3 regions of the Kitasatospora nipponensis genome follow, and region 1 is predicted to be linked to each of the others. Evidence: riboswitches for the same ligand, from Rfam matches in the RefSeq annotation. Region 1 holds a riboswitch; each other region holds the start of a gene.
What was found. Region 1 has a riboswitch for cyclic di-AMP ahead of ABD323_RS14430 (glycoside hydrolase family 16 protein). Riboswitches for the same ligand answer to the same signal wherever they lie in the genome.
Positions count from the first base shown of each region.

Region 2: it holds a riboswitch for cyclic di-AMP, as region 1 does, so the genes downstream of both, ABD323_RS24520 (LysM peptidoglycan-binding domain-containing protein) here and ABD323_RS14430 (glycoside hydrolase family 16 protein) in region 1, are expected to answer to the same signal.
Region 3: it holds a riboswitch for cyclic di-AMP, as region 1 does, so the genes downstream of both, ABD323_RS27185 (transglycosylase family protein) here and ABD323_RS14430 (glycoside hydrolase family 16 protein) in region 1, are expected to answer to the same signal.

Region 1 covers NZ_BAAALF010000041.1:106-7,522, reverse strand. Annotated here, with positions in the region: gene aceB (malate synthase A) at 1-1,409, opposite strand, end outside; gene ABD323_RS14440 (IclR family transcriptional regulator) at 1,600-2,394, shown strand; gene ABD323_RS14435 (hypothetical protein) at 2,448-2,906, shown strand; gene ABD323_RS14430 (glycoside hydrolase family 16 protein) at 2,966-4,165, opposite strand; cyclic di-AMP (ydaO/yuaA leader) riboswitch at 4,185-4,283, opposite strand; gene ABD323_RS14425 (LuxR C-terminal-related transcriptional regulator) at 4,534-5,250, opposite strand; gene ABD323_RS14420 (class I SAM-dependent methyltransferase) at 5,403-6,473, opposite strand; gene ABD323_RS14415 (DUF1059 domain-containing protein) at 6,593-6,787, opposite strand; gene ABD323_RS14410 (MoaF-related domain-containing protein) at 6,975-7,310, shown strand.
Region 2 covers NZ_BAAALF010000099.1:12,970-20,386, forward strand. Annotated here, with positions in the region: gene ABD323_RS24495 (NAD(P)/FAD-dependent oxidoreductase) at 1-838, opposite strand, end outside; gene ABD323_RS24500 (Ppx/GppA phosphatase family protein) at 1,278-2,219, opposite strand; gene ABD323_RS24505 (DUF501 domain-containing protein) at 2,216-2,875, opposite strand; gene ABD323_RS24510 (FtsB family cell division protein) at 2,890-3,339, opposite strand; gene eno (phosphopyruvate hydratase) at 3,543-4,829, opposite strand; gene ABD323_RS24520 (LysM peptidoglycan-binding domain-containing protein) at 5,065-5,949, opposite strand; cyclic di-AMP (ydaO/yuaA leader) riboswitch at 5,953-6,117, opposite strand; gene ABD323_RS24525 (cytochrome P450 family protein) at 6,352-7,417, opposite strand, start outside.
Region 3 covers NZ_BAAALF010000121.1:7,055-14,471, forward strand. Annotated here, with positions in the region: gene ABD323_RS27175 (sirohydrochlorin chelatase family protein) at 1-150, shown strand, start outside; gene ABD323_RS27180 (hypothetical protein) at 361-2,115, opposite strand; cyclic di-AMP (ydaO/yuaA leader) riboswitch at 2,733-2,905, shown strand; gene ABD323_RS27185 (transglycosylase family protein) at 2,913-4,109, shown strand; gene ABD323_RS27190 (hypothetical protein) at 4,251-4,451, shown strand; gene ABD323_RS27195 (LacI family DNA-binding transcriptional regulator) at 4,523-5,575, opposite strand; gene ABD323_RS27200 (glycoside hydrolase family 13 protein) at 5,577-7,277, opposite strand; gene ABD323_RS27205 (sugar ABC transporter permease) at 7,378-7,417, opposite strand, start outside.

The sequences.
Region 1 (7,417 bases):
GAGATCTCGGCGGTGGCCGCGTCCTCCATCATGTTGAAGATGCCCACCGCGCCGAGTCCGCGCAGCCAGGCCTCGCTGTAGCGCAGGCCCACCGCGACCGCGTTCCGCAGGCCGGCCTCGGTGCAGGAGCCGCCGGCGCCGGCGATGTCCAGCAGCTGGGCGGCCGTCACCACCTCGGCGGAGCCCGGGTTCTCCTTCTGGTTGGGGCGATCGCCCAGCACCGCGTCGAAGCTGGCGCGGGCCACCGGGACGAGGTCGGGGTGCGCCACCCAGGAGCCGTCGAAGCCGCCGGCGGCCTCCCGGTCCTTGTCCGCCCGCACCTTCTCCAGCGCGGCGGCGTTGACCTCGGGGTCCTTGCGGGAGGGGATGAAGGCCGCCATGCCGCCGATGGCGTGCGCGCCGCGCCGGTGACAGGTCTGCACCAGCAGGCGGGCGTAGGCGGCCATGAACGGCGAGGTCATGCCCACACTGTTGCGGTCCGGCAGGATGTAGCGCTCACCGGCGTCGCGGAAGTTCTTGACGATCGAGAAGAGGTAGTCCCAGCGGCCGGCGTTGAGCCCGGCGGCGTGCTCGCGCAGCTCGTGGAGGATCTCCTCCATCTCGAAGGCGGCGGTGATCGTCTCGATCAGCACGGTGGCCCGGATGGTGCCGTGCTCGATGCCCAACTGGCGCTGGGCGTGGGTGAAGACGTCGTTCCACAGCCGGGCCTCGAGGTGGCTCTCGGTCTTGGGGAGGTAGAAGTACGGCCCGGAGTTGGGGTCCTCGGGACCCTTGGCGAGCAGCCGCACCGCGTTGTGGAAGAAGTAGAGGCCGAAGTCGAAGAACGCGCCGGCCACCGGCACGCCGTCCACCAGCAGGTGGCTCTCGTCCAGGTGCCAGCCGCGCGGGCGGACCACCACGGTGGCGAGCTCCGCGGCGGGGCGCAGGTGGTACTCCTTGCCCTGCTCGGAGGTGAAGTCGATCCGGCCCTCGAAGGCGTCGATCAGGTTGACCTGGCCACTGACCACCGAGTGCCAGGTGGGCGAGGTGGCGTCCTCGAAGTCGGCCAGCCAGACCTTGGCGCCGGAGTTGAGCGCGTTGACGACCATCTTGCGGTCGGTGGGACCGGTGATCTCCACCCGGCGGTCCTGCAGGGCCCGCGGCGCGGGGGCCACCGTCCAGTCGCCGGCCCGCACCGCGGCGGTCTCGGGCAGGAAGTCGAGGGTGCCGGCCTGGGCGATCTCGGCGCGGCGCACCCGGCGGCGGGCGAGGAGTTCCTGCCGGCGGCCTTCGAAGGCGCGGTGGAGGCCGACGACGAAGGCGACCGCCTCGGGGGTGAGCACCTCCTCCGCACGGGGGACGCGCGGTCCGGCGACAGTGACGACCGGAGCGGCGGGGGCGGCGCCGGCGGGTCCCTGATCTGTAGCCATGGGCAGGACACTCCTTGGACGGTTGAGCCTGTTGAGGGGAGCTCCGGTGGGAACTTCCCCGATCTGAACCCACCTACCGGCGAGTTCGATTCTGTAAGGTGGAGACTAGTTTCCGCGATACAGAATTTCAACGGTTTGTTGAGTAGATCGCTGGGACTCTACTCCTCCCCCGACAGCAAAGGGAACGCCGGTGGCCAGCACTCCTGCCGCAGCACCGACAGGCTCCGACCGCAGCAGTGGCGGCGTGCAGTCGGTCGAGCGCGCCTTCCAGCTCCTGGAGGCACTCGCCGACTCCGGCGGGATCGCCACCCTCAGCGAGCTGTCCACCACCTCGGGCCTTCCGATGCCCACCATCCACCGGCTGGTTCGTACCCTCGCACAGCAGGGATATGTCCGCCAGGACACCGCGCGCCGCTACACCCTGGGTCCGCGCCTGATCCGGCTGGGCGAGACCGCCGGGCGACTGCTCGGCAGCTGGGCCCGCCCCTACCTGGCGGAGCTGATGGAGGCCACCGGCGAGACCGCCAACCTGGCCGTCCTGGAGGGCGGCGAGGTGGTCTACGTCGGACAGGTGCAGTCGCGCCGCTCGATGCGGATGTTCACCGAGGTCGGCCGCCGGGTGCAGCCGCACTGCACGGGCGTCGGCAAGGCGCTGCTCGCGCAGTTGCCCGAGGACGAGGCCCGCGCCGTACTCGGCCCCCACCAGCTGCCGGCGCACACCGAGTTCACCCTGACCGACCCGGACGAGCTGCTCGCCCAACTGGCCGCCGCCCGCGCGGCGGGCTACGTCGTCGACGACCAGGAGCAGGAGATCGGCGTGCGCTGCATCGCGGTTGCCGTCCCCGGCGCACCCACCCCCACCGCCCTGTCGGTGAGCGGCCCCGAGGCCCGGATCCGCGCGCTGGAGGAGCAGACCGGTGACTCCGCCCTGGTCCCGGTGATGCGCGAGATCGCCGAGCGCCTCGGCGCGGTGCTGGCGCCCTGACGGGACGGAGGTCGGTCACCGCGGGTGAGTTCGGCGAGGCTTAGAGTGATCGCATGCGACTGCCGATCGTTCCGCTGCTGACCGCCGCCCTGCTCGCCGCGGTGCCCGCCCCCGCCGCCTGGGGCGCCACCGGCGCCGACCTCCAGGTGGTGCCGCTCGATCCCGACCCGGCGCCGGGGATCGGCCGCACCACCGTGCTCGCCTTCGTGGCCAACGGCGGGCCGGGGCCGGCGGGGGCCTTCGTGGTGACCGTGCTGCTGCCGCCGGGAGCCAGGGCGGTGGGACCGTACTTCCCGGCCGGCTGCGCGGTGCTGGCGGCCGGCAGCGAGGTGCGCTGCTCCTTCGGCGCCGGTCTGCCGGCGCTGCGCAGCGCGACCGCGCTGGTGCCGGTGCAACTGGCCGCCTCGGCGCGCGGGAGGCTGCGCGGCGAGGTGCTGGTGACCGGCGCCGGCGACCCGAACCCGGCGAACAACACGGGCTCGTTCACGATCGAGGTCACCGGAACGCGGTGAGCGCGGGCGCCGCGGCGCCCGCGCTCATCTGGTCCGAAGGAGGCTCGTCCCGGAAAGGGTCAGCGGTAGACCCGCACGTAGTCCGCGGCGAAGCTGATCGGCGCGGTGCCGCTGGGCGCCGGGTGGTAGGCGCCGGCGCCGATGGACAGGTTGAGGATCAGGTAGGCCGACCAGTTGGCGCCGACCCCGGTGTTGTCCGAGAAGACCTTGGCCCCGTTGACGTAGTAGTCGACCGAGTTCGCGCCGTAGTACGTGCCGATGGTGACCCACTGGCCGGGCTTGATCGCGTTGGCGTCGGTGTAGTACTTCTGCGCGGCGTTGACGTGGTTGGTCAGCTCCAGCAGGTTCGGGTTGTCCGGGTGGTACTCGAAGGAGTCGATCTCGTTGCCACCGTTCTGCCAGGTCCACAGCGCCGGCCAGGCACCGGCCGCGCCGGGCAGCTGCACCCGGGTCTCGGCGTAGTCGCCGGTCTTGACCTTGAAGCCCTGGCTGGTGCCCTCGGTGGTCAGCAGGCCGGTGGTCCAGGCCTGCTTGCCGTTCTCCAGGGTGTGACTGCTGGGCTGGGCGGTGAAGGTGGCCGTGCCACCGGCGACGGCGACGTCGGAGGGGGTGAGCCAGTCCAGCTTGTTGTCGTCCGGGTTGTGCGTGCCGTACTTGAACGAGCTGGTGGTGGAGCTGTTCCAGCGCGAGCCGTCGAGCGGGCCGTTGAACTCGTCGGACCAGGTCAGGTTCTTGCCGGCGACGGGCGAACCGCCGGGCGCGGGGGCCGGGGTCGGCGTCGGGGTGGGGGTGGGAGTCGGCGTGGGGGTGGGCTTCGGGGCCGGGGTCGTGCTGCCGCCCGTGCCGACCGTCAGGGTCTGCGCGGGGAGGTTGTGCCAGGCGCCGGCCAGGTCCTGGTAGAAGCCGAAGGTGCTGTAGCTGCCGGCCGCCAGCGTGCGGGCGCCGGTGGTCAGCGAGAGCCCGCCGGGGCAGATCCGCGCGTTGCTCAGCGAGCCGGGGAAGTCGAGGTTGGCGCCGGCCGCGTCGCGCACGCCCACGCCCACCGTCTTCGCGGTGAAGCAGGAGCTGGCGTGCAGGGTCAGCGAGGCGGTGGTCGCGGCGCCGGCGGTGGCGGTGGTGGGCGTCAGCCGGTCCTGGGTGACCCTGGGCGCGGTCGTGGTCGAGGCGAAGGCGTGGGCCTGGCCGACGACGGGGGCGGCGAGCAGACCGAGCGCTCCGGCGACCAGACCGAGACGGGCAGGCTTGGCGGAAGGGATCATGGGGAGTCCTCTTGCGACGCCTGCGAGGTGAGCTGTCGGGTTCGGGCCGCAAGGTGGCCCGGCCGTCGGTGAGGACGGCTTCACCCCTAGCCAGGACTCCGCGTGTGCTGCGCGCCGGGCCCGAGGGGCGGTCGGCGCGCGCGGGGTCGTGGCACTACCGTGGGTCCCCCGCTCCTGCCCGGTGCGATGCTGTGGTTCCGGCCGACGGGCGGGCAGGACTCGGCGTCCCGGCGACAGGGCCCGCCGGTGGACGACGAACGATCTGCAGGGTAGGCAGACCCCAAGATCATTGACAACGCCCTGTCACAGAACTCACATGCGCCCCACGGGTCCACCCCCACCTCCCCTGCCACCGCGCCACCGCGCTGCTACCGCGCGTCGACCGCCGCCGCCGCCCGCCACAGCGCCGCGGCCTCCACCCGGCTGTGCACCCGCAGCTTGGCGTAGGCGTGCTCCAGGTGCTTGTCCACCGTGCGGGCCGAGACCTCCAGGCGTCGGCCGATCTGCTGGTCGGTCAGCCCGCGGGCGAGCAGGTCCAGCACCGCGGCCTCCCGGGCGGTCACCGAGTGCGGCAGCCGCTGCGGCGGGGCCAGCCGGTCCAGCGCGTGCGTCAGCCGGGCCCGCAGCAGCACCGCGGCCTCCAGGTCGGCGTCGGTGAAGTCGCTGCCGCCGCGGCTGATCGCCACGCAGACCGTGCGCCGCCCGGTGCGCGCCCAGCCGGCCGGGAAGGCCATCGCCAGCTGGTACTCGGCGTCCACCGCGCGCAGCGCCTCGCGGTAGGTGCCCAGCCGGTGGTACTCGGTGCGCGACTGCAGGTCGGAGCGGCGCAGCGGGATGCCGGTGCCGGTGTCGGTGTGGCGGAATAACGAGTCCTGGGCCGCGTGGCGGTAGAAGCCGGCCACCGCGTCGGGGGTGTAGAGGGTGGCTGGCGAGTGCAGCGGGAAGCGGCCGGCGGGGGTGCGGGTGGACCAGGTGAGGCTGTCCCCCGGCACGGCGCGCAGCAGTGTGGGGAACAGCGCCGGGAGGAGCGTCTCCTCGTCGACGGCGTCGAGCAGCAGGTCGATCACGGCGCAGATACGCCGCAACCCGGCCTCCCCGGACGGAGCCACTCTTGGAGCGTGCGCCGTCGGGGAGGCCGGGTCAAGCCGGGCCCCGACAAACCCGGCCCTGCGGCACCGCCCCGGCCCAAGGGAGGCGGTCTGCGGAAGGGACGTTCTACGGACGATCCACGGGCCGGCTACCGGCTGGCCGCGTACACCCGGTTGACCGGGCTCTCGGCGGCCAGCCGCCAGTGGTGCAGTCCGGCGTCGTCGGCGAGGTGGCGCATGGCGTCCTCACCGGCGTGGTTGCCCATCGCCTGCGGGCCCTGCTGGGCGAGCGCGGAGGGCAGGCAGACCGCGACCGAGGCGGAGACCACCGCGCGGCCGATCGGGTTGGCGTTCTCCCGCACGTCGGCCGAGACGTTGGGCTCGACGATCATGCAGGCGCCGTCCGGGGCCAGCGCCTCCTGCGCGTGCTGCAGCGCGCTGCCCGGGTCGCCCATGTCGTGCAGGCAGTCGAAGAAGGTGATCAGGTCGTAGCCCTCGCCGGCGCCGGGGAAGTCCTGGGCGGTGGCCACCTCGAAGGTCACCCGGTCGGCCATGCCCTGCTCGGCGGCGATGCCGCGGGCAGCCTCGATCGAGGGGCCGTGGAAGTCGAAGCCGTGGAACTTCGAGGCGGGGTACGCCTTGGCCATCAGCATCGTCGAGTAGCCGTAGCCGCAACCCACGTCGGCGACCTCGGCCCCGTCGCGCAGCTTGCGCTCGGTGCCGTTCATGGCCGGGATCCATTCGGGGACCAGCGCGCCGGTGTAGCCGGGGCGGAAGAACTTCGCGGTGCCGGCGAAGAGCGCGCTGCTGTGCTCCTCCCAGCCGACGCCCCGGCCGGTGCGAAACGCCTCCATCAGCGTGTCCTCGGTGCCGTAGAGCGCCTGCATCATGGTGAAGAAACCGGCCGCGTAGGTCGGCGCCTCGGGATCGGCCAGCACGGCGGCGTGCTCGTCCGGCAGCAGGTAGCTGTCGCCCTCGGCCTGGTACGTCACGTACTCGCCGGCCACCTGGGCCGCCAGCCACTCGCGGACGTAGCGTTCCTGCAGCCCGGTCCGCTCGGCCAGTTGCGCCGCGGTCATCGGCCCGGAGCCGGCCATCGCGGTGTACAGGCCCAGCCGGTCGCCGAGCGAGGTGCACAGCCCCGCCACCGCGGCTCCGGCATCGGTCACCACCCGGCCCAGGAACTCCATCGTCCGTTCCTCGTCCACGGCGTCGGCCATGGCTCCCACCTCCTCGGGGCTACCCCTCCACTGCAGCAGAACGCACCCGCCCCGGGCCATACGGAATTCTCCGTACGGTCCGGGGCAGGGGTGAGCGGCCGGGGCCGCGGATCAGCGGATCAGGTGTGCTGGAGCACCAGTTCGTCCTTCAGGCCGGCCCGGATCTGGTCCCGCAGTTCCTGGCTGTCCTGGTGACCGTGGACCGAGACCGCGTGTTCGGCGGCGGCCCGCACGACCTCTTCCTCGTTGCCGGAGATGGCGAGCGAGCAGTTCATCTCGCTCGGGTACTCCCGGCAGTCGGCGACCTTACGCATGTCAGCCTCCCGACTCCCCGCAGCGCCGCGTGCACCGGCGGGCCACCCGCTGGCCGGAGGACCGGCACGTGGCGGTACGGGCGTGTCGCTCGACCATTGTCCCTCCTCCGCGCCGGTCGGATAGCTTGGGGGACGCACCCGTTCGACATCCCGGTCCACGACTCCCGAGACGAGGAACACCACCAGCATGACCGAGACCGCTGCCCTGCCGGGCTTCGCCGGCCGGACGTACCTCTTCCAGGTCGACAACGGCGCCGCCTTCCGCAACGCCTACTCGGCCGACGGCACGCGGCTGCGCTGGGAGGGCCTGGGCGAGTCGGCCGGCCAGTGGGAGGACGTGGCGCTGCACGTGGCGCTGGTCGCGCCGCAGGTGTACTTCGTCAGCTGGACCGAGCAGAGCGGCATCACGGTCAGCCACGTGATGGACCTGGCGAAGCTGACCGTGCGGGCGTTCTGGACGTACGAGGGCGAGGGCGGGCGGGTCGGCGAGCTGCACACCGGCACGCTGGAGCCGGTGCTCTGAGCCAGTACCCTCAGCCGCTGCTCCCGGCGGGCGCTCAGAGCCGGTCGTCAGGGCCTGGAACCCGAGCCGGTCGCCCCTTCGGCGGCCGGCTCCGGCGTGCCCGGCGC
Region 2 (7,417 bases), on a different contig from region 1:
GACCGAACTGGCTCAGCACCGGGTTGGGCTTGACGCCCGCCGTCCACACGATGGTGGAGGCGTCGGCCTCGACGCCGTTCTTCAGCACCACGTGCTGGTCGACGCAGGAGTCCATCGAGGTCTCGATGTAGATCTCGATGTTGCGCTCTTCGAGCTTCTCCTTGGTCCACAGACCGAGGTCGGGGCCCATCTCCGGCAGGATCCGGTTGGCCGCCTCGACCAGGATGAAGCGCATGTCGTCACGGCTGACGGTCTTGTAGATCTTCGCCGCGTCCCGGGCCATGTCCTCGACCTCGGCGATGGTCTCGACGCCGGCGAAGCCGCCGCCGATGACCACGAAGGTGAGGGCCTTGCGGCGGATCTCGGGATCCGCCGTCGACTCGGCCTTGTCCAGCTGCGCCATGACGTGGTTGCGGAGGCTGATCGCCTCTTCGACCGTCTTCATGCCGATGCCGTGCTCGGCCAGGCCGGGGATCGGGAAGGTGCGGGAGACCGAGCCGGTGGCGACCACGAGGTAGTCGAAGGGCAGCTCGTAGGAGTCGCCGGCCAGCGGCGCGATGGTGGCGACCTTGCGCGCGTGGTCCACCCCGGTCACGTGACCGGTGAGCACCTCCGCGTTCTTCAGGGCGCTGCGCAGCGGTGCGACGAGGTTGCGAGGCGCGACGTTGCCGCCGGCCGCCTCGGGAAGGAAGGGCAGGTACGTCATGTACGACCGCGGGTCGACGACCGTGACGGTCGCCTCCCCGTAGCGCATCTTCTTGAGGATGCGCATCGCGGCATACAGGCCGACGTAACCACCGCCGACAATGAGGATGCGAGGACGCTCCGTGGTGCTCATATCGGAAAGTATCCAGCACCCCTCGGAGCACCCTGCGTGAGGCCCGTCACAAGGGTCTGGACAGCCTCTGCTACACTACGCGGCCCCGGATCCGGGGTGCCGGGGTGCCGATCGCACCGCCCGTCCACCCGGGCGGACGTTTGGATTCCGCCTGCCCCCGTGAGCAGCAACGATCCGCCGGCCGGCCGGGTTCCCGGAGGCTGTTTCGAATCCATCGGCCGATCCGGAGCCCTGCCTGGGATCCAGCGACCCTGCCGCGCCACCGGCCTTAGGTCCCGCATTCCGGACGGACCGGACCGGCTGGTCGGCCGAAAGCGCGGAAAGCCATGTGAAGAAATTCACGAAGTTTCTCGCGCGACCCGCCCGACACGCCGTCGGACCGGCCTCCAGGAGGCCGGTCCGAGCGGGCGGGAGGGCGGGCGCGGGCCCGCGGGCGGCGTCAGGCCACCGCGCTCCAGGCGATGCCGTCCAGGATGTCGTGCTCGCTGACCACCAGCTCGCTCGCACCGGTCCGCTCCATGATCGAGAGCAGCACCAGCGCACCGGCCGCGATCACGTCCACCCGGCCCGGGTGGATCACCGCGATCGCCGCCCGCTCCGCGTGCGTCGAGCTCAGCAGCAGTCCGGTCACCTCGCGGACCCGCTCCACCGTGATCCGGCTGTGGTGGATCGCCTCGGAGTCGTACCGCTCCAGTCCCAGCGCGATGGCGGCCACCGTGGTGACGGTGCCGGCCAGGCCCACCAGCGAGGCGGCCTCGGTCAGCGGGACCACCTCGGCCGCCTGGTCCAGCGCCGCCCTGATGTCGGCCTTGGCCGCGGCGATCTGACCCAGCGTGGGGACCTCGGAGCCGGCGAAGTGCCGCTCCGTCAGGCGCACGCAGCCGATGTCCACCGACCGGGCCGCGCGCACGGCCTCCTCGCCCAGCACGAACTCGGTCGAACCGCCGCCCAGGTCGAAGACCAGGTAGGGGGCGGCCACCGTGCCGCCCGCCAGCTCCCTGGTGGCGCCGGTGAAGGAGAGTTGGGCCTCCTCGTCGCCGCTGACCACCTCGGGCTCCACGCCCAGGATCTCGCGCACGCCGCGGGTGAAGTCCGCGCTGTTCTCGGCGTCCCGCGAGGCGCTGGTGGCCACGAAGCGGATCCGCTCGGGGCCCACCCCGTGCTCGGCGATGACCGCCGCGTAGGTGCGGCAGGCCGCGAAGGTGCGCTCCAGCGCCTCGGGGGCCAGCCGCCCGGTGCGGTCCACGTCCTGCCCCAGCCGGACGATGGTCATCCGCCGGTCCAGGTCGGTGATCGCACCGGTGGCCGGGTCCAGCTCGGCGATCAGCAGGCGGATCGAGTTGGTGCCGCAGTCGACGGCGGCGACCTTGACGGCGCTCACTTCTGCTCCTCCTCGGCCTGGCGCTTGGCGGCCCGCTCGGCCGTCTTCTGCTGCTTGGCGGCGATCACGGCCTCGTGGTCCTGCGCTTCGCCCCGCTGCCGCGCCAGCGCCTCGACGCCGGCGTCGACGGCCTCCTCGCTCACGCACGGGCCCTTGCGCCACCACTCGGGCAGCATCGCGAGCGCCTCGTCGCCCAGCGGGTTGACGCCGGGGCCGGCGGCCAGCGAGTGGCCCACCAGCACGTGCAGGCACTTCACCCGGTCCGGCATCCCGCCGGCCGACGGGAAGCCCTCCAGCACCTCGATGGCGTCCCGGCGCGCGATGTAGTCCTCGTGCGCCTTGCGGTACGCGTCCGCCAGCTCCGGGTCCTCGGCGAGCCGGGCCGTCTGCTCCTTCATCACCCCGTCCGCCTCCAGGGTGCCGATCAGCGAGGCGGCCTTGGGGCAGGTCAGGTAGTAGAGGGTCGGGAAGGGGGTGCCGTCCGGCAGCCGCGGGACGGTCTCCACCACGTCGGGGTTGCCGCACGGGCAGCGGTGCGCGACCGCCCGGGTCCCGCGCGGGACGCGGCCGAGCTGGGCCGCGACGGCCGCCAGGTCGCGGTCGGCGACGGGCTCGGGGGTCGGCTGGTCGGCGGCGGGCTGGTTCTGAGTGCTCATCGGGTGCTGTCTTCTCAGGGAGCGGGGGCAGGGGCGGGGGTGGGGGCCGCGGCGGCGACCGCGTCCACCGAGTCCCAGACGGTGGAGTACCAGGACGAGGCCGCCTTGGCGGCGGACTGGCCGGACGGCCCGGCCGGGGGGTGGCCGGCGCCGGCCGAGGGGGTGGGGTCGACCGAGACGAACGGGGTCTCGCCGGGCAGCGCGTAGTGCAGCCGCTCGCGGGCCTGCGCCTTGACGTACTCCGGGTCCTGCCAGCGGGCCCGCTCGATGCGCAGCTGCTCGACCTGCCGGCGGGCCTGCTCGGCCTTGACCCGCTGGGTGTTGATCTCGGAGCGCTGGTTGATGAACTGCCGGGTCGGATAGGCGAGGATCGCCACCAGCGAGCAGAGCACCAGGACCAGCACGGTGGCCCGGCTGGTGAAGCGCGGCCGGGCCGCGAGGCCCGGGATCTTCCAGCCTGCCATCTCTGCGCTTCCCCTCCTGTCGGCCCGGCGGCCCGCGCCCGTCATCGGGCGCTCTCGCGCCGGTGCCCCGGCGTCCACCCTACGGGGTGGACGCCGGGGCACCGGTCAGGCGTGCGGCCGCGCTGGACCACTCCGTCGCGCGGCTGTGCCGGATCACTGCGCGGAGCGACCGTGCTGCCTACTCCGCCGAGCGACTGTGCTGTCTACTCCGCGGAGCGGAAGCGCGGGAACGCGGCGCGGCCGGCGTACTCGGCGGCGTCGTCGAGGATCTCCTCGATGCGCAGCAGCTGGTTGTACTTGGCGACGCGCTCGGAGCGGGCCGGGGCACCGGTCTTGATCTGGCCGCAGTTGGTGGCGACGGCCAGGTCGGCGATGGTGACGTCCTCGGTCTCGCCGGAGCGGTGCGACATCATGCAGCGGTAGCCGTTGCGCTGGGCCAGCTCGACGGCGTCCAGCGTCTCGGTCAGCGAGCCGATCTGGTTCACCTTCACCAGCAGCGCGTTGGCGGTGCCGGTCTCGATACCACGGGCCAGGCGGGCCGGGTTGGTCACGAACAGGTCGTCACCGACCAGCTGGACCTTGGCGCCGAGCTTGTCGGTCATGGCCTTCCAGCCGTCCCAGTCCGACTCGTCCAGCGGGTCCTCGATGGAGACCAGCGGGTAGCTGGCGACCAGGTCGGCGTAGTAGTCGATGAGCTCGGCGGCCGTCAGCGCCTTGCCCTCGAACTGGTAGGCGCCGTCCTTGTAGAACTCGGAGGCGGCCACGTCCAGGGCGAGCGCGACGTCCTTGCCGGGCACGTAGCCGGCCTTCTTGATGGCCTCGGTGATGAGGTCCAGCGCCTCGCGGTTGCTGTCCAGGTTCGGCGCGAAGCCGCCCTCGTCGCCCAGGCCGGTGGACAGCCCGCGCTCCTTCAGCACGCCCTTGAGGGTGTGGTAGACCTCGACGCCCCAGCGGACCGCCTCGGAGAACGACTCCGCGCCGATCGGCGCGATCATGAATTCCTGGATGTCGACGTTGGAGTCGGCGTGCGAACCACCGTTGAGGATGTTCATCATCGGGACCGGCAGCACGTGGGCGTTCGGGCCGCCCAGGTAGCGGAAGAGCGGCAGGTCGCTGGCCTCGGAGGCGGCGTGCGCGACGGCCAGCGAGACGCCCAGGATCGCGTTGGCGCCCAGCGAGGACTTGTCCGGGGTGGCGTCCAGGTCCAGCATGGCCTGGTCGATCAGGCGCTGCTCGGTCGCGTCGTAGCCGACCAGCTCCGGGCCGATCTGCTCGATGACGGCGAGGACGGCCTTCTCGACACCCTTGCCGAAGTAGCGGTTCTTGTCGCCGTCGCGCAGCTCGAGCGCCTCGAAGGCCCCGGTGGAGGCGCCGGACGGGACAGCGGCACGGCCGGTGCTGCCGTCGTCGAGGCCGACCTCGACCTCGACCGTGGGGTTGCCGCGGGAGTCGAGGATCTCGCGGGCTACGACGACATCAATGGACGGCACGAGGCATCTCCTATGCGGAAGCGGTCCTGGGGACAGCGGTCCTTGGGGACGTGGAACGGAGGCGTTACGACCAGCAGCCTAACCGCAAGCATCGGCCCGGCCACGCGGACCTACGCGCTGTCTCACCGTGTGGCCCGGCTACCTACCAGTAGTTCACCTGATTGCTCTGGCGGGGTCACCTGGGTCGGCCGCTCCCCGGGTGGGCCCGGCCGCGACCGGGCCCACCGAGCGGGCGTCAGCCCAGGTGGAGCACCTGGCCGGGCATGATCAGGTCCGGATCCCCGCCCACCGTCGACTCGTTGGACCGGTAGAGCGACTGCCAACCACCGGTCAGGTGCCGGGCCTGGGCGATGGTGGAGAGCGTGTCGCCGGGCTGCACGGTGTAGCCCTGGCCGGCGTCGCTCGCACCGGTGGCGGCCCGCGGCGCGGCCGGGGCCGACGGCGCCGAGGGGGCGGCGGCGGGCGCCGGGGACTGCGCGGGCGCGCCGGCGAACTGGGCGTACACGCTCTGGTGGCTGGTCCAGTACCAGCCACCGTCCGTCTGGTACCAGAAGACCTTGCCGTCGGCGTCCCAGCCGGCCTTCCCCGGGAAGTCCGGGGCGGACGCCTGCGGGGCGGCCTGCGACTGAGCCTGCGTCGGCTGCTGCGGAGCGGCCTGCGGCTTGGTCTGCGGCTTGGTCTGCGCCTGCGACGGCGTCGGGGTCTGCGCCTGCGCGGTGGTGTCGACCACGGCGGTGGCTCCGCCGCGGCCCAGCCCGGCCTTCACCGAGCAGACCGGCCAGGCGCCGGGACCCTGGTCGGCCAGCACCCGCTCGGCCACCGAGATCTGCTGGCCCTTGGTGGCCTGGTTGGCCTGCCCCGCGTACTGGGTGCCGCCGTACGCGGCCCAGGTCGAGGAGGTGAACTGCAGTCCGCCGTAGAAGCCGTTACCGGTGTTGATGCTCCAGTTGCCGGTGCTCTCGCAGTCCGCGACCCGGTCCCAGGTGGAGACCGGGGCGGCGTGCGCGCCGGTGGCGGTGAGCAGCGGCATCGCGAGCCCCGCGCCGGCCACGCCGGCCACGGCGATGACGCGCTCGGTCTGGGTGCGACGACGGTGACGGCCAGTGCCTGCAAACAGCATGAGTGTCCCTCTCCGCACGCCTGCGAGGTGAGCTGTCGGGTTCGGACCGGGAGGCTGGCCCGGCCGCCGGTGCGGAGTCGGATCCGCGGGCGGCTTCACCCCTAGCCGTGGGAGACGGCAGAAAATCCTGGGTCCCCCGCCCCTGCCCAGGGTCGGTCGGTGTCCCGACACGCGGCGGGCAGGACTCGGCGTACCGCGCACGGGGTTCGCAGCTGCGAACTCCAGGGAGGGTAGGCAGATAGCCACATCAATCACAAGCTCATATCGCGTACATCACACGAGAATTACGAACACCGGTCGATCGTCTACCAACTGGCCAGGTATGTCCCGTTTGATGAGCATTCACATCGCCGCCACCTGGGGTGATGCGACACGCCGTCAGCCCCCCATTCGTAGGACCCGTCAGCTGACGGTGGGTGACTCCGGGGTGAAGCTCACCGGGAGTTCCCGCAGGCCACGCATGATCAGTCCGCCCCGCCAGCGCAACTCCTCGGGCTCGGCCGCCAGCTGCAGATCGGGCAGCCGGGTCAGCAGGGTGGCGAGCGCGCGCTGGCCCTCCAGACGGGCCAGCGGGGCGCCGATGCAGTAGTGGATGCCGTGACCGAAACCGAGGTGCGGGTTGTCCTGGCGGGCCAGGTCCAGGGTGTTCTCCTCGGCGAACCGGTCCGGGTCGCGGTCGGCCGCGGCGAGCACCACCAGCACCGGGTCGCCGACCGGGATGTCCGCCGCGCCGATCCGCACCGGCGCGGTGGCGAACCGCCAGGTGGCCAGCTCCACCGGACCGTCGTACCGCAACAGTTCCTCGACCCCGGTGGCCAGCAGGCCCTGCTCGCCGCGGCCCAGCGACTCCTGCAGCAGCGTGCGCTGCCCGGGGTTGCGCAGCAGCGCGTACATGCCGTTGCCGATCAGGTTCACGGTGGTCTCGAAGCCGGCGAAGAGCAGGATGAAGGCCATCGCGGCGGCCTCGTTCTCGGTGAGGTGCTCGCCGTGGTCGCTGGCCCGGATCAGGCCGGAGATCAGGTCGTCGCCCAGGTCCGCCCGCTTGCGGTGGATCAGCTCCAACAGGTAGCCGCGCATCCGCTTGACCGCGCGCGCCACCCCGCCGCGCGGGCCGCCGCCGTGGCGGATCATCATGCCCGCCCAGTCCCGGAAGTCGTCCTGGTCCTCGGACGGCACGCCGAGCAGGTCGCAGATCGCGTAGATCGGCAGCGGGAAGGCGAACTCGTGGATCAGGTCGGCCGAGCCGCGGGCCGCGAAGGAGTCGATCAGGCGGTCGGTGAGCTGCTGCACGCGCGGTTCGAACTCGGCCACCCGGCGGGGCGTGAAGGCCTTGGAGACCAGGCGGCGCAGCCGGGTGTGGTCCGGCGGGTCGATGTTCAGCAGGTGCGTCATCAGGTCCGCCTGCCGCTCGCCGGGGATCCCGACCCGGCCGGTGCGGTGCGCCTGCCCGCTGTGGTGCAGCGGGTTC
Region 3 (7,417 bases), on a different contig from region 1:
GCCGCCGAGGCCGTCGGCGCGTACTCGACGATCGGTCAGCTGATCGCCGGCCACTACCTGACCGCGCTGGTCCCGCTGATCGACGCGCAGGTGCTGGCCGCCCAGGCCGAGGCCGCGGCCCAGGCGCAGGCCGACGACGCGGGCGAGTGACCCCCCGACCCCGGGGTCTCCGGATCCCGGGGCCTGCTGGTCCGGTCGACGCCGGGCCGCATTCCCACCCGGCAGGCTCCCCATCCGTTGAACGGGTGGGGAGCCTGCCGCGTACAGAGGGGAGAGGCACCGGCCCCGCGGGCCCCCGCCCCCGCCCCCCCCGCCGCCCCCCGCACCGGCCCGCACCGCGCCGGTCCCCCCGTTGCAGGGTCAGGCCGTCAGGCGGGCGGTCGCCGGCGCACCGGGGGGCAGGTCGACGGTGGGCACGCTGGGCCCGACCGCGGGGGTCGCGGGCGGGGTGGCGCCGCCGGGCGCGAGGTTGCGGGTGGTGCTCTGCCCGGCGGGGCGCAGCAGCAGGCCGGTCGGCGCCGGGGCCGCGGGGTCGAGCCAGATCGCCTGGCCGTCGCCGAGGTCGCAGTCGAGCACCGCCAGGTCGTCCGGCGCGCCGTCGCGGGTGGCGGCGGCGGCCACCGCGGCCCGGCGATAGCCCGTCAGCCGGCTGCGGCTCACCGTGACCTGCTCCCCCGCCAGGACGTGACGCGCCGTCGCCACCGCGTAGTCGCTCTGCCCGGCGGCGTCGATCAGGAGCCCGTCGAAGGTGGTGCCGCGGTCGCGGCCCAGCGCGTGGATCAGCACGCCCCCGGCGGCGTTGCCGTGCAGCACGGCGGCCCGGTAGTCGAAGTCGTTGAGGTAGGCGCCGTGTTCGATGCCCCAGCCGCCGTTGTGGTAGCCGACGAAGCCGGTGACGGTGTGCTGCTGCTGGGCGTTGAGCCAGACGAAGATGCCGTCCTGCAGGTTGTTGTGGGCCAGGCAGCGCTCGAAGGTCCAGACGCCCTCGCTGTTCTCCGGCCACTCGTAGCCGCTCGCGCCGGTGGCGCCCTGCACGCCGACGGCCACGCAGTCGCGCACCGAGCCGCCGCGGCCGGCGCCGAGGCTGAAGCCGGTGAGGCGGTAGGCCCGCGGGTTGGGGTCGAGGACGGCGCGCGAGGCGACGCAGCCCTCGTAGACCAGGTCGTCGGAGGGGACCTGCGGGGTGCGGGTGTCCACCGGGCCGTCCCACCAGTAGGCGTCCTCCCAGGTGTCGTGGCTGACGCAGGCCCGGAAGGCGATGCCGTGGCTGGCGTGCGGGACGAAGGCGTGGTTGCCGGCGTCGCGGACCACCACGCCCTCCACCACGGTGCCGCGCGAGCTGTCGCCCAACTGGTGGAAGTGCAGCGCGTACCGGCCCAGCACCGGCGCGGTGACGGGGGTGTCCCCCTGCGCGGAGCGCCAGGTCTCGCCGGTCGCCGTGCGCGGCCCGAGCCAGCGCAGCGCGGCGTGCCGCAGGTCGCAGGGACGCGAGCTGGTGAGGTGGACGTGGGCGCGGCCCTGGGCGGTGCCCTCGATCCGTACGCTGCGGGTCAGGTTGAGCACCTCGGCGCCGAGCGCGGCGCCGCCGACGGTGACCAGCGGGTGCGGGTGCTCCAGCGGCGCGTCCAGCGTGACGGTGGCCCCCTGGACGGCGCGCACGGTGCGCAGGTCGTAGTGCTCGCTGAAGCCGTCCCGGTCGGGCGGCTCGGTGGGGGCCAGGGCGAGCTCGTCGCCGGGCAGCCAGCCGGCCGGGGCGGCGGCCAGCGTGACGGTGCCGTCGCCGGCTTCCAGCGGGCCGGCCGCGCGGGCCCAGGCGGTCTTCGCCGCGCCGTCCAGGCGCAGGTAGCCGGCGCCGGTGACCCACAGGCCGGTGTCGCTCGCCAGCACGGTCATGGCGCCGCCCTGGAAGCGCCGCTCGTCGACCGCGGGGAAGCGCAGGCAGTGGGTGTGCTCGCCGCCCGGGGCGAGCAGCAGGGCGCCGCGGACCTCGACGTTGCCGGTCGACTGCAGGGTCAGGTCGCGGTCGGCGGCGAAGCTGAGCGAGCCGCCGGGCTCGATCAGCAGGCCGGCGACGGTGGCGTCGGTGTCCAGCTCGACGTGGTCGGTGATCCGCACGGTCCGGTCCGGACCCGGGGGCGCGCCGCCCCAGCCGGCCGGGTCGGACCAGCGGCGCGGTGGCGCGCCGGCCGGCTGCGGTGACGGACCGCCGGGTGGGCCGGCGTGGCCCCCGGTCCGGCCTGACGCGCCACCAGATGTGGTGATATGACGCAAATCGGGCATTTTACCCAGCAGGGCGGCCCCGCCCAGGGCCCCCGCCACCGTCCCGGCGGCGAGCCAGCCCAGGATCCGCCGTCGCGCCGGATCCGCAACTCGGCGCGGCGGCGGACCCGGGTCCTTGGTCCCGTCGGCGGGCCACTCGGGCCCCTGCGACCGCGTGCGCTCGTCCATGATCGGGCCGCCTCCCCCCGGACGGGACGTCAGGTCCGCGTCCTCCTGAAGGATAGGCAATTGCCCTGTCGATGCGGGCCGTTGCCGAAATCCGACCGAAGGTAACCGGGGGCGGGCGCCGACACCCTTTCAGATGATCTCCCCGGTCGATCTTGAAGGTTCCGCAAAGGCGGTGTGATGAGCATCACAGCTGTTTGCGGATTCAACTTAACTCTGTCTAACGTGCTCCCCGTTCGTGGTCACACGGACCAAGCGCAGCCGGACGCCGAGTCCTGCCACCGGGCGTGCTTGCACTGCGGAACGCACCACGGCAGGAGCGGGGGAACCAGGTAAGCCGCCCCGGGCAGCCGGTCTTCGGACCGGCCGATCCGGAGCTAGGGGTGAAGCCGCGCTCAGCGCGGCCGGGCAACTCCAGCCCGAATCCGACAGCTCACCTCGTAGGCGTAGGAGAGGAACGCGTCTTCATGCTGCCCACCACTGGCACCCGTACGTCCCGCACCACCCGCCGTGTGATCGCCGCGACCGGCCTGGTCGGCCTCGGCCTCAGCCTCCCCTGCATCACCGCCACCACCGCCTCGGCTGCCACGGTCTCCACCTGGGACAAGGTCGCGCAGTGCGAGAGCTCCGGTGACTGGAGCATCAACACCGGCAACGGCTTCTACGGCGGCCTGCAGTTCACCGCCTCCACCTGGGCCGCGTACGGCGGCACCCAGTACGCCCCGCAGGCCAACCAGGCCACCAAGGACCAGCAGATCGCCGTCGCCGAGAAGGTGCTGGCCGACCAGGGCCCCGGCGCCTGGCCCGTCTGCTCCATCCAGGCCGGCCTGACCAAGGGCGGCCCCGCCCCGGCGATCAACCCCGGCGGTTCCTCGGCCTCCACCTCGACCGCTCCCAGCGCCCCCGCGCCGAGCGCCCCGGCCCCCAGCGCCCCCAGCGCCCCCGCGCAGAGCACCCCCGCGCAGGGCTCGGACGCCGGCAAGAGCTGGAGCCACGGCAACTGGAACCACGGCGCGCAGGGCGACCAGAGCTACACCGTGGTCGCCGGCGACTGGCTCTCCAACATCGCCAAGGCCCACCACGTGCAGGGTGGCTGGCAGAAGCTGTACGAGCTCAACAAGTCGGTCCTGACCCAGGGTCCGGACACCATCTACCCGGGTGAGCGCCTCTCGCTCGGCACCTGGTCGCAGGCGCAGGCCCCGGCCGCCGACCAGAGCGCCCCCAGCAGCGCCCCCGCCGCCCCCGTCAAGGCCGCCACCACCGCGGCCACCACCGCGGCGCCCGCGCCCGCCCAGGCCGCCTCCGGCAGCATGGCCAAGGCGATCGCCTTCGCCGAGTCCAAGGTCGGCCAGGCGTACGTCTACGGCGGCACCGGCAACGGTGGCTGGGACTGCTCGGGCCTGACCCAGGCCGCGATGGCCCAGGCCGGCATCTCCATCCCGCGGGTGGCCGCCGACCAGGCCGCCGCCAGCACCCACGTGTCGCTGTCCAACCTGCAGCCGGGCGACCTGCTCTTCTGGTCGAACAACGGCAGCAACTCGGGCGTCTACCACGTCGCCCTGTACATCGGCGACGGCCGCATGGTCGAGGCCGCCAACCCGAGCGCGGGCGTCAAGTACGAGACCCTCGCCAACTACGCGCCGGACTTCGCCGGCCGGGTCTGATCCCCGACCGCTCCCGCACGGCGGGCCCCCCCCCCCCCCCCGGGGGGGCCCCCCCCCCCACGGGGGAGGCGCCCCGCGGGCATGGTGACGACGACGGACGACGGGCATGCTGGGACCCTCGCACCCGATGAGGAGAGCCGCATGCCCCAGGTCACCGTCACGCTCGACGCCAACCTCGCGATCGACGTGATGCTGCTCAGTGGAACGAAGAGTCCACAGGACGCCGTCAACCTGATCGTCCGTGACTACCTGGCGCGGGGTCAGCGGACCGAGGCGCGCACCGGTGAGGCGGACAGCGCGCAGCGGTTGGCCCACGAGCGCCGGCCGGACACGGACGGCTGAAACCGCCAAGCCCCCGGCCAGTCGGCCGGGGGCTTGGCGGCGTTGCGGTCCTGCGGAGCTACCGGGGAGCCCTAACCACCGCGGTGCGTACGGGCGCCGGTGGAGCCGCGCATCACCAGCTCGGGCTGGAACATGAACTCGCCGCGCTGGGCGGACTGTCCGGCGACCTCCTCCAGCAGCGCGTCGACGGCCGCGGTGGCCATCGCCTCGACCGGCTGGCGCACGGTGGTCAACGGCGGCTCGGTGAAGGCGATCAGCGGCGAGTCGTCGAAGCCGACCACCGAGACGTCGCCCGGCACGGTGAGCCCGCGCTGGCGCACCGCGCGGATCGCGCCCAGCGCCATCAGGTCGCTGCCGCAGACGATCGCGGTGCAGCCGCGGTCCAGCAGGACGCCGGCCGCCGCGTGGCCGCCCTCGACGCTGAACAGCGAGTGGTGCACCAACTGCTCGACCTCCTCGGCGCTCTTGCCCAGCACCGAGCGCATCGCGGCCGTGAAGCCCTCGATCTTGCGCAGCACCGGCACGTACCGGCGCTGGCCGACCGCCAGGCCGATCCGCTCGTGGCCCAGTTCGGCCAGGTGCTGGACCGCCATCCACATCGCGGCCCGGTCGTCGGGCGAGATGAACGGCGCGGCGATCTTCTCGCTGTACCCGTTGATCAGCACGAACGGCACCTGGCGGCCGGTCAGTTTGGCGTAGCGGTCGTGGTCGGCGGTGGAGTCGGCGTGCAGGCCGGAGACGAAGACGATGCCCGCCACCCCCCGCTCGACCAGCATCTCCACCAGTTCGTCCTCGGTGGACCCGCCCGGCGTCTGGGTGCAGAGCACCGGCGTGTAGCCGTGCCGGCTGAGCACCTGCTCGATCACCTGGGCCAGCGCGGGGAAGATCGGGTTGCTCAGCTCGGGCGTGATCAGCCCGATCAGCCCGGCGCTGCGCTGGCGCAGCCGGGTGGGCCGTTCGTAGCCGAGCACGTCGAGCGCCGCCAGCACGGTCTGCCGTGTGGTGGCGGAGACGCCCGCCTTGCCGTTGAGGACGCGGCTGACGGTGGCCTCACTGACCCCCGCCTGAGCCGCGATATCCGAGAGTCGCGCCGTAGTCACGATCCCAGAGCCTATTGCAACCATCTCAGGCCGCCCACCAGCTGGTGCTGTCCGGTGCCAGCACGGTCTCGCCGTCGACCACGGTCAGGTCGGTGGAGGCCAGCAGCAGCGTGCCCGGGGCGGTGAAGCGCACCGGCTGCGCGGTGGTGTTCACCAGGCAGGTGAAGTCCTCGCGGCGGAAGGCCAGCACGCCCTCGGGGGCCGGGAGCCAGTCCACCTCGCGGCCGGCGCCCAGCGCGGCGTGCGTGCGGCGCACGGCCAGCGCGCTGCGGTAGAGCTCCAGGGTGGAGGTCGGGTCGCCGGTCTGCGCCTCGACGCTGAGCTCGGCCCACTCGGCCGGCTGCGGCAGCCAGCTCGGCCCGCCCTCGGCGGGACCGAAGCCGTAGGGCGCGCTGGTGCCGGACCACGGCAGCGGGACCCGGCAGCCGTCGCGGAAGCCGTCCTGGCCGTTGGCGCGGAAGAAGGAGGGGTCCTGGCGGACCTCGTCGGGCAGGTCCGTGACGTCGGGCAGGCCGAGTTCCTCGCCCTGGTAGAGGTAGGCCGAGCCGGGCAGCGCGAGCATCAGCAGGGTGGCCGCGCGGGCCCGGCGCAGGCCGAGCTCGCGGTCGCCGCGCTCGCGGATCTGGGTGCCGCCGGGCGGGTTGGCGAAGCGGGTGGCGTGCCGGGTGACGTCGTGGTTGGAGAGCACCCAGGTGGCCGGGGCGTCGACCGGGCGCATCGCGGCGAGCGACGAGTCGATCACCGCGCGCAGCTCGGCGGCGTCCCAGGAGGTGCCCAGGTACTGGAAGTTGAAGGCCTGGTGCAGCTCGTCGGGGCGCACGTAGTTGGCGGTCCGCTCGACGGTGGGGGTCCACGCCTCGGCCACCGCGATGCGCTGGCCCGGGTACTCCTGGAGGATCCTGCGCCAGCTGCGGTAGATCTCGTGCACGCCGTCCTGGTCGAAGAACGGCATCACGTCGTTGCCGAGCAGCTTGAGCTGGTCGTGGGTGCCGAGGTCGGGCAGGCCGGGGGCCTTCACCAGGCCGTGCGCCACGTCCACCCGGAAGCCGTCCACGCCCATGTCCAGCCAGAAGCGCAGGATCGAGCGGAACTCGTCGGCGACCGCCGGGTGGTCCCAGTCGAAGTCGGGCTGCTCGGGGGCGAACAGGTGCAGGTACCAGTCGCCCGGGGTGCCGTCCGGGTCGGTGGTGCGCGTCCAGGCCGGGCCGCCGAAGATGGACTCCCAGTCGTTGGGCGGCAGTTCGCCGTCCACGCCCTGGCCGGCCCGGAAGTGGTAGCGGTCGCGCAACGCGGATCCGGGGCCCTCGCGCAGCGCGCGCTGGAACCACTCGTGCTGGTCGGAGGAGTGGTTGGGGACCAGGTCCACGATGATCCGCAGGCCCAGCTCGTGGGCGTCGCGGATCAGGCCGTCGGCGTCCAGCAGGGTGCCGAACATCGGGTCCACCGCGCGGTAGTCGGCCACGTCGTAGCCGGCGTCGGCCTGCGGGGAGGCGTAGAACGGGGAGAGCCAGACCGCGTCGACACCCAGGTCGCGCAGGTACGGCAGGCGGCTGCGCACGCCGGGCAGGTCACCCATGCCGTCGCCGTTGGCGTCGGCGAAACTGCGCGGGTAGACCTGGTAGATGACCGCGTCCCGCCACCAGCCTCTGCCGGCGTCGGCGGCGGCCGAGGCGGCGTCGGTGGCGGTGCGGGAGGGCCGGGAGGTGTCGGCCAGGTTCTGGGTCATGTCAGGCGGATCCCTTGGGAACTAGGTGTCGTCCCGGCGGCCCGGTCGGGGCTGCCGGTGCGCGGCAACAGGCAGATTACTGTCATGAGTTGACTGTTGGTCAGGACTTGGCCGCACCCGCGGTCAGGCCGGTCACCAGG